Regions from separate parts of the Pseudoflavonifractor sp. HCP28S3_F10 genome, predicted to be linked through region 2. Evidence: riboswitches for the same ligand, from Rfam matches in the RefSeq annotation. Region 2 holds a riboswitch; the other holds the start of a gene.
What was found. Region 2 has a riboswitch for glycine ahead of ACTNBZ_RS00725 (GrdX family protein). Riboswitches for the same ligand answer to the same signal wherever they lie in the genome.

Region 1: linked by a shared signal. The riboswitch ahead of gcvT (glycine cleavage system aminomethyltransferase GcvT) and the one ahead of ACTNBZ_RS00725 (GrdX family protein) in region 2 are both predicted to bind glycine.

What each region holds. Positions count from the first base shown of each region.
Region 1 covers NZ_JBQHUB010000005.1:91,495-95,931, reverse strand. The annotation lists gene gcvPA (aminomethyl-transferring glycine dehydrogenase subunit GcvPA) at 1-989, opposite strand, end outside; gene gcvH (glycine cleavage system protein GcvH) at 995-1,375, opposite strand; gene gcvT (glycine cleavage system aminomethyltransferase GcvT) at 1,493-2,572, opposite strand; glycine riboswitch at 2,757-2,840, opposite strand; gene ACTNBZ_RS04085 (FtsW/RodA/SpoVE family cell cycle protein) at 3,118-4,437, shown strand, end outside.
Region 2 covers NZ_JBQHUB010000001.1:143,642-148,078, reverse strand. The annotation lists gene grdB (glycine reductase complex selenoprotein B) at 121-1,425, opposite strand; gene ACTNBZ_RS00730 (glycine/sarcosine/betaine reductase component B subunit) at 1,440-2,720, opposite strand; gene ACTNBZ_RS00725 (GrdX family protein) at 2,725-3,102, opposite strand; glycine riboswitch at 3,176-3,270, opposite strand; glycine riboswitch at 3,273-3,387, opposite strand; gene gluQRS (tRNA glutamyl-Q(34) synthetase GluQRS) at 3,511-4,437, opposite strand, start outside.

The sequences.
Region 1 (4,437 bases), on a different contig from region 2:
AGGGCCTGGTTGGAGCAGATGTTGGAGCTGGCCTTCTCCCGGCGGATGTGCTGCTCACGGGCCTGCATGGTGAGAACAAAAGCCCGCTCGCCCTTGTCATCGGTGGTCTCGCCTACGATACGGCCGGGCAGCTTGCGCATCATGGCGCTGGTGCAGGCCATGAAGCCCAGGTAGGGGCCGCCCCAGGACAGGGGCATGCCGAGGGGCTGGGCCTCGCCAACGGCCACATCGGCGCCGTACTCCCGGGGGGTCTTGAGCAGGCCCAGGGTGGCGGGGTTGACACCCATAATGTACTTGGCGCCAGCGGCGTGAACGGCCTCGCCCAGGGCGTCGCCGTCCTCCAGCATGCCGTAGAAGTTGGGCTGCTGGACGTAGAAGCAGGCGGAGTCGTCCGCCAGCAGGGACTTCAGGGCGTCCAGATCGGTGACGCCGTCCTTGGCGGGAACCATGACCACCTCGGTGTTGGAGCCGTAGCAGTAGGTCTTGATAACGGCCACAGCGTCAGGATGGGCGGTCTCGGAGACCAGGACCTTGGTGCGCTTGCGGTCGCGGCACATGGCGGCGGCCTCGGCGGCGGCGGTGCCGCCGTCGTACACGGAGGCGTTGGACACGTCCATGCCGGTGAGCTCGCAGATCATGGTCTGATACTCAAAGATGGACTGGAGGATGCCCTGGCTCACCTCGGCCTGATAGGGGGTATAGGCCGTGACCAGGATCTCGTTGCTGGTGATGCGGGTGACGGCGGCGGGGATGTAGTGCCGCTCGGCGCCGGCGCCCCGCAGGATGGTGCGGAAGCGCACGTTCTGATCGGCCAGGGACTCCATGGTCCGGCGGATCTCCAGCTCGGACTTGGGATTGGGCAGGTCCAGGGGCCCCTGGATCATGACCTCCCGGGGAACGTCCGCGTAGAGGTCATCCATGGATTTCATACCCAGCTCGGAGAGCATCTCCTGACGCTCTTCGGGGGTAGAACACAGATAGCTCGACATGTATCTTACTCCTTCTCGGCAGCGCAGTGGGCCTCATAGGCGGCGGCGTCCAGCAGCTCCTCCTCCTCGGTCACGTTCTCCACCTTGACGAACCAGGCGCCGTAGGGGTCGGCATTGACCTTGGCGGGATCGTCCATCAGTTCCTCATTGACGGCCACCACGGTGCCGGAGACAGGGGAGAGCACGTCAGACACGGCCTTGACGGACTCCACGTCGGAAAAAGCCTCGCCCACGGAGACGGAGTCGCCCTCCTGGGGCAGGTTGACAAAGACGATATCGCCCAGCTCGTCCTGAGCGAAATCGGACAGGCCGATGACATAGGTGTCGCCGTCCTTGCGGACCCACTCGTGGGACTTGGCGTACAGCAGATCAGAGGGGAAGTTCATAATAATGTCTCCTTTTATGTATTGTTTTGGATATTGGGATAGTTTGGATGGTTGGATCATTTGGATAATTGGATGATCTGGTCCGGTCAGAAAGGTATCATGCTCAGAGAAAAGGGATCACTGGGCGCGCTTGTAGAAGGGAGTCTTGATGACCTCACACTCCACCTTGCGGCCGCGCACGTCCACCAGCAGCTTGGTGCCGGGCTCCTTGTACTCCACGGGGACCATGGCCATGGCGACGGCCTGGCCCAGGTAGGGGCAGTGGGTGCCGGAGGAGACAAAGCCAACCTTCTCATCGCCGGCGTACACGTCGCAGTGCTCGCGGATGATGCCCCGGCCGGTGACCTTCAGGCCCACCTTGCGGCGGGAGACGGGACGGGCCTTCTCCAGCGCGGCCTTGCCGATGAAGTCGGGCTTATCCATCTTGACGAAGATGCCGAGAACGGCCTCGTAGGGGTTGATCTCGGCGGAGAGCTCGTGGCCGTAGAGGGGCATGCCGGCTTCCAGGCGCAGGGTATCGCGGGCGCCCAGACCGCAGGGGATGAGGCCCTCGTCCTTGCCGGCCTCCAGCAGCTTGTTCCACAGGGCGGGGGCGTCGGCGCTGGCGCAGTAAATCTCAAAGCCGTCCTCGCCGGTGTAGCCGGTGCGGGAGACAATGGCCTTGATGCCGTCCACATTGCCCTCGGCGATGAAGGTGTAGTTGCCGGAGGGAATGGTGCCAGAGAGCTTGGAGAGAACGGCCTCGGCCTTGGGACCCTGGAGGGCCACCTGGGCGACGGAATCGGAGATGTTTTCCATGGTGCAGTCGCCGGACAGGTGCTCGGAGATCCAGTTGGCGTCCTTCTCGCAATTGGCGGCGTTGACCACGATGAGGTAAGCCTCGTCGGAGCACTTGTAGACGATGAGGTCATCCACCACGCCGCCGGTCTCGTAGCACATCAGGCTGTACCGGGCATAGCCGGACTGGAGGTCGGTATAGTCGTTGGTCAGCAGGTTGTTCAGGTTCTTCAGGGCGTCCTTGCCGCGCAGGACCAGCTCGCCCATGTGGGAGACGTCAAACAGACCGCAGGCGGTGCGCACCGCCATATGCTCGGCCACCACGCCGCTGTACTGCACGGGCAGCAGCCAGCCGGCAAAGGGGACGATCTTTCCGCCGGCGGCTACATGGCAGTCATAAAGGGGGGTCTTCTTCTCCATGATACATACCTCCTAAAATAAACTCACAAAGCCAAAAAATATACCCGCAGTCATCAAAAACCATGAAAAAAGCGCATAGCGGAAATGCTATACGCCTCTGTCCATTACCTGAAAGTTTCCCCTGAATAAAATTCAGAGTTGCATCGTCGGCGCGGGCGGAAAGACCGTCCGCTTTCCAGAGCTCCGTCGGCAGCCGATCCTTTTGCCTGAGAGATTTTCTCGCTTTCCCCTTCGGCGGTGAAGTATCACACTCTCTCGACTGTGTCATCCGGGCAATATTGATTTTTTCTATGAATTGCAGGGTGTACTTGCGAGTTTTTCTTTATACCCATGAGTATAATACATTTTTCCAAAAAGTCAACTTGTTTTTTTGAATAATACGGAACGCCAAATATCAGAAAAGTTTAACAGGTGTTCCAGTCATACCCGACAACCTGCGCTTGCGCCATTTTGAAACTGTGTTATACTTGAACTGCAAAATGCGGGAATGGGACGGAAGGCCCTATCCGCGCAGCGGGATGAAATTGTAATAAGGAGGAGATGCCATGCAGGCGCTTCTGACTCAGCCCGGGGCTTTTCTGCACCGGCTCCTGGCACTGCCGGCGGAGTACCCGGTGGCAGCCGCCTGGTATACGTCCATCGTCCGATTTCTCTTTCCCATATTGGCGCTGATGATCCTGACGGGGGCCATCCGGTCCCTGCTGAAGGTGCCTCATATGCCGGAGGTCTGGGCCTATCTGACATTACCCAACGGCGCCAGCGAGCCTCTGACCCACTGGGAGAACATTCTGGGCCGGGGCAGGGCGGCCGACGTGGTGCTCAATTATCCGGTGGTCTCCCGGCAGCACGCCGCCCTCATCCGGGGCGAGGATGACCGCTGGACTGTGTACGATCTGGACTCCAAGGGGGGCGTGACGGTGAACGGCACGCCGGTGGACGGGAGCGCCCCGGTGGCCTTCGGCGATGTGCTGGGTCTGGCCGGGGTGGAGACCGTGCTGCTGCCGGTGTCCCTGGAGGAGCGGGAGGACTGGCGGCGCCGCCGCCGGGCGGTGGAGCGGCCCGCGTCGCCCTGGGGAGCGCTGGTCCTGCTCACGGTGTTCCAGGTCCTGACTGCGATGCAGCTCATCGCGGCGGCGGGGGAGGAGGCCGGTGCGCCGCTGCTTCTTTCCTTTCTGTGTCTCACCGGGGTGATGTGGACCCACTTTCTTGCCCTGCGGGCGTTGCGCCGGGTAGGCTTTGAGATGGAGGTCATCGCCTTCTTTCTGTGCACCCTCTCTCTGGCAGTGACTGCCTCGTCGGCTCCCCACGCGCTCTTCAAGCAGCTGGCCGCCATGGTGCTGGGACTGATCCTCTTCCTGGTGCTGGGGGTCTTTCTGCGGGATCTGGACCGGGTCAAGAAAATCCGCTGGCTCATGGCGGCGGGGGCCATCTGCCTGCTGGGGCTCTCCCTGGTGGCCGGACAGGTGAAGTACGGCGCGGCCAACTGGATCAGCATCGGCGGGATCTCCTTCCAGCCCTCCGAGGTGGCCAAGATCTGCTATATTTTCGCCGGCGCCGCCACTCTGGAGCGGCTCTTCCGCAAGCGGAACCTGGGGCTCTTCATCCTACTCACCGGCGTGTGCATGGGCTGCCTGGCCCTGATGAGCGACTTCGGCACGGCGGCCATCTTCTTTATCACCTTTCTGGTCATCGCCTACCTCCGCTCCGGCGACTTTGCCACCCTGGCCCTCATCTGCGGCGCGGCGGTGTTCGGCGTGCTGGTCATCCTGTCGGTCAAGCCCTATATCCTGCGGCGCTTCGCCACCTGGGGCCACGCCTGGCAGTATGCCAGCGACGGGGGCTTTCAGCAGACCCGCACCATGTCG
Region 2 (4,437 bases):
TGAATCTGAATATAGTCTGAAAAAAGGATACCAAAAGAGCCTTCTCCTGTAAATCCTCCCGGCACGAAAAAATCCCCGCCGCCCAATGGGCGACGGGGATTTCGGAGCTGATTTGGAAAATCAGTCGAAGATGGTCTGGTCATCCACGGGAGTCTGTAAAGCCTTGAGGGCCTTCTCGACCAGCTTGTAGCGCAGCTCAAACTCCTCCTCGTGAGTGAGGGCGGGGTTGCCCAGGGGGTGAGGAATCGCGATCGTGGGGACAATACGGTTGGCGCCAACCGTCATGGAGATGGGGGTGACGGTGCACATATGCACCACGGTCACGCCAGCACGCTCGATCTCTTTAACCATCGTTGCACCGCAACGAGTGCAGGTGCCTCACGTAGAGGTCAGGATGGCGGCCTTAATGCCGGCATCCCGAAGCTCCTTGCCGATGGCCTCGCCGTACTTCTTGGCGCTGGCAACAGCGGTGCCGTTGCCGACGGTGGTGAAGAAGTAGGGATAGATGCCGCCGATCTTGCCTTCCTTCTCCATCTTGCGCAGCACGTCCACAGGCAGAACGCGGTCGGCGTCCTCGTTGGCGTAGACCGGATCGTAGCCGCCGTGAGCGGTCTCATGGTCGGCAGCGGTCAGATCCTCGAAGCCGCTGATGTCATAGCGGCCGAACTTGGAGGCGGAGGAGGACTCGATGTGATCGGGGTTGCCCTTGGGCACGATGCCGCCGGAGGTGACCAGAGCGATGGTGGTGTGAGCCAGATCGGTGATGGCCGGACCGGGGGCGACGCGGTCGAAGGAGGGCATGGGGAACTCGGTGGTGTAGGGCTTGCCGGCGAGCTTGTTGAGCAGCATCTTCACGGCACGGGTGGAACCGCGCTCAGCCTCAAAGAAGTTGACGCGCAGGCCGTTGGGCATGTAGCCCTCCTCGGCGGAGGCGCCGACCTTCTCGCCCTTGGCCAGCTTCAGGGCCAGAGCGGCCATCTTGGGAGCGGCCTGGCGCATGCCGGCGGCGTTGTTCTTGGTGGCGATGATATAGACCTTGTTCTTGAACATGTCGGCGCCGGGGTTCTCCTCGTACATACCGGTGACGACGGGCAGGCCCAGCTCATCCTTCACGGCGGCAGCCACGGTGCCGCAGGCCACGCCGTAACGGCCGGCGTTGAAGGCAGGACCGCAGATGACCACGTCGGGCTTGGCGTCGGAAATCATCTTCAGCACGGTGGCCTTGGCGGACTCCAGGTTCTCGTTGAAGTAGGAGTCGCCGCAGATGACAGTACCGACAATCTCAGCCTCGCCCTTGAACGCGGCGTTCAGCGCCAGGCCGGGGCCCACAGCACCCTCGCGGTACTCGGGCGCGTAATCAGCCTTCTCCTCGCCGCCGATCTGGGCGAAGAACTGGTTGATATAATGAACAACTCTAAAACTCATTACAGTTCCCCTCCTTATCTGGCGCTGAGCTTGTTGAAGCCCATCTCGTTGGTGGCGCCAGTAATGACCTGCAGCTCAGCGGTGATGGAACCGTCGGGCTCCAGAGCGCCGTCAAAGCCGCCGGCGATGATGTTGGCAGCCTCGGGGTGGCCGATGACCTTGTCCATCTTGGGCAGGTGGATGACCATGTTGGCGTTGCCGCCGGTGACCACCGCGTCGGCAGCGGGATCGGCGTCGGCCAGGGACTGGGAAGCGCCGTCACGGCCGGCGTACTCGTCGGTGATGATGACGGTCTTGATGCCGGCAGCCTCCAGCTTCTTGCAGTTCATGATCAGGTCGGTATCGGGGTTGCCGAAGCCCTCCTGAGAGACCAGGGCGCCGTCCAGCTCCAGGAACTGAGCCAGCTTGGTGGACCAGTCGGAAGAGCGCTCCTTGTCCATCAGGTACACGTTCTCGTTGGTGATGATAACGCCAACGAAGTTCAGGGTCTTGCCGTGCTGCTCCAGCAGGTCGGCAATGACGGGGTTGTTCAGGTGATGATAGGTGGTGTTCTTGTCGCAGGCGGACACGCAGTTGCCGCTCAGGATGGCGCCGTCCATGGTCTCAGTGGGGTTGAGAATGGTGGGCATGGAGCGCTTCATGTCAACGCCGTAGACATAGGTGTCATGCAGCAGGCCCTGGCTCTGGAGCATCAGGACGTAGCCCACGCGGGGCAGGTCGGGATACTTCTCCTTGCCGCTCATGACGCCGGAGGTCTCATAGACCTTGGTCTCGTCAGGAGTCAGGGTACGGGCCAGCTCGCCCAGGTAGGTGGCAGCCTTCAGGCCGGCCATCCGGATGGCGTGCTCGTGCTGATGCTGCTTGATGCCCTCCTTGGGCTCACAGATCATGACCAGGTTGTGGAGCTTGGAGAAGGGGGTGTAGTCGGCGCCGGGGCCGCTCATGTCGATGATACCCTCCTGGAAGCCCACCACCTTGCCGGTGGTGACCACGGCGCAGCCCTTGAGAACATGGGTCTTGCCGCTGCCCACGGTGCCGACCTTGGAGATGACGCCGGGGAACACGCCGCCGTTGCCCTCCACCTTGACGCGGGGCTCGATGACGTCCTTGACGGGCAGGACGCGCACGGACTCGCCGGGATGGACCACCTCGAAGTCAACCGAGGCCAGGTCCTCGTCCTCCAGCAGCAGAGCGCGGAGCTCCTCCACGTTGACGTAGAGGGTGCCGTTCTCCACCTTGGAGCAGTCGCCGAGCTTAATGTCGCTGATGTGAATTTCGCCTAATTCCAGCCGCATAGTCTCACTCTCCTTTTTGTAGATGCGGGGCTATCGCCCCATGGATCAGCCGAAAATCGATTTCCGCAAAGTCCTCACGCATGTCGGCAGGCGCGTCGTCTCCCCGGTGGAACCGGGGCTTAAACTGACGGCACACGCCGAGAGCGGCCTCGATGAGGTCCAGAGATTCCAGATCCAGAGGGCCCGCCTCCTCGGTGAGGGCCACCGAGCGGAAGGGGGTCTCATTGGGCTTGACACTGCCGGCCAGCGGATGGGTCAGCAGCTTATGCCCGCTGTGGACCAGGTCTCTCACATGTGTCAGGACATCCACATGGCCGCCGTCCACAAACTGAAGCGTACACAGCGAACCATATTGATCCCGGACTTTCTCGTTGTTTGTCACCAGAAGCAAGGCACTCTCTCCTTTGCAGAAAAAACAGGATACAGAACACAACGTATTACTACATCTGCCCTGCACCCTGTGTTTAAAACCTGAGAGTTTCCCCCGCTTTCGAAGCCATCGGAGTTGCCCCTTCGGTGCCATGTACGAGAATCATGGTCTTTTCAGAGTCCTGTCCGACCGCGGTTCTGAAACCTGAGAAATTGGCGGGACCACTCGGCAGATGAATCCCACTTATACCTTCGGTGCCGTCCCTGAGGGAGGGACGAACTCTCCCGCAGCCATCATCCAGCTATATTTGTTTTTTCGATGGCTATATTATAACATATCGGCATTTCAAATACAACAAGAGATTCTATATATTCATTATTAAAAATTCGTGATTACTTAATATCCCGCTACTTTTCTATACTAATCGGTACAATAATCGAAAATATCAGTTTCTGTTTTTATGTCTTTTTGGGGGACCCGATCCCACCGGAAATGAGGGATCAGTTCCCTGGCCTGCACCGGCTCCGGCCGGTCAGTCTGTCCCGCCAGGAAGGCCAGCGTGCCGATGACCTCTTCCGGTGAGCTGTTGGCGCGCAGCGCTTCCATGTCCAGATCCCGGTCCCGCTTGGAGAGTCTCCGCCCATCGGGCGCCACCAGCAGGGGCACATGGAAAAACGCGGGAACAGGCAGTCCCAGCAGCCGGTAGAGGTAGATCTGCCTGGGAGTGGAGTCCAGCAGATCCATGCCCCGGACCACCTGGCTGATCTTCATGGCCCCGTCGTCCGCCGCTACCGCCAGCTGATAGGCATAGACCCCGTCGGACCGGCGCACGATAAAATCCCCGCAGTCGGTCAGCAGGTTCTCTTCGTACCGGCCCATATGTCCGTCTGTAAAAGACACCTGCTCATCCGGGACCACGACCCGCCAGGCCGGGTCCCGCTCCCCCGCCCGCTGGGCCCGCTGGGCGGAGGACAAACTCCGGCAGCGGCCGGTATAGATATTCCGCCCATCAGACCGGTGGGGCGCCGAGGCGGCCAGCCGCTCCGCCCTGGTGCAGAAGCAGGGGTATACCAATCCTTCTGCCTCCAGGTGTTCAAAACACTCCTTATAATAGAAAGTGCGCTCGCTCTGGAGATAGGGTCCGTGGGGGCCGCCCTTCTGGTAGCCCTCATCCCAGTCCAGCCCCAGCCAGCGCAGGTCGTCGGCCAACACCTCGGCGTACTCTGCCCGGCAGCGGTCCGGGTCCAGGTCCTCCATCCGCAGCACCATGGTCCCCCCTGACGCCCGCACCGAGAGCCAGGCCAGCAGGGCGGTGAACACATTTCCCAAGTGCATCCGTCCGCTGGG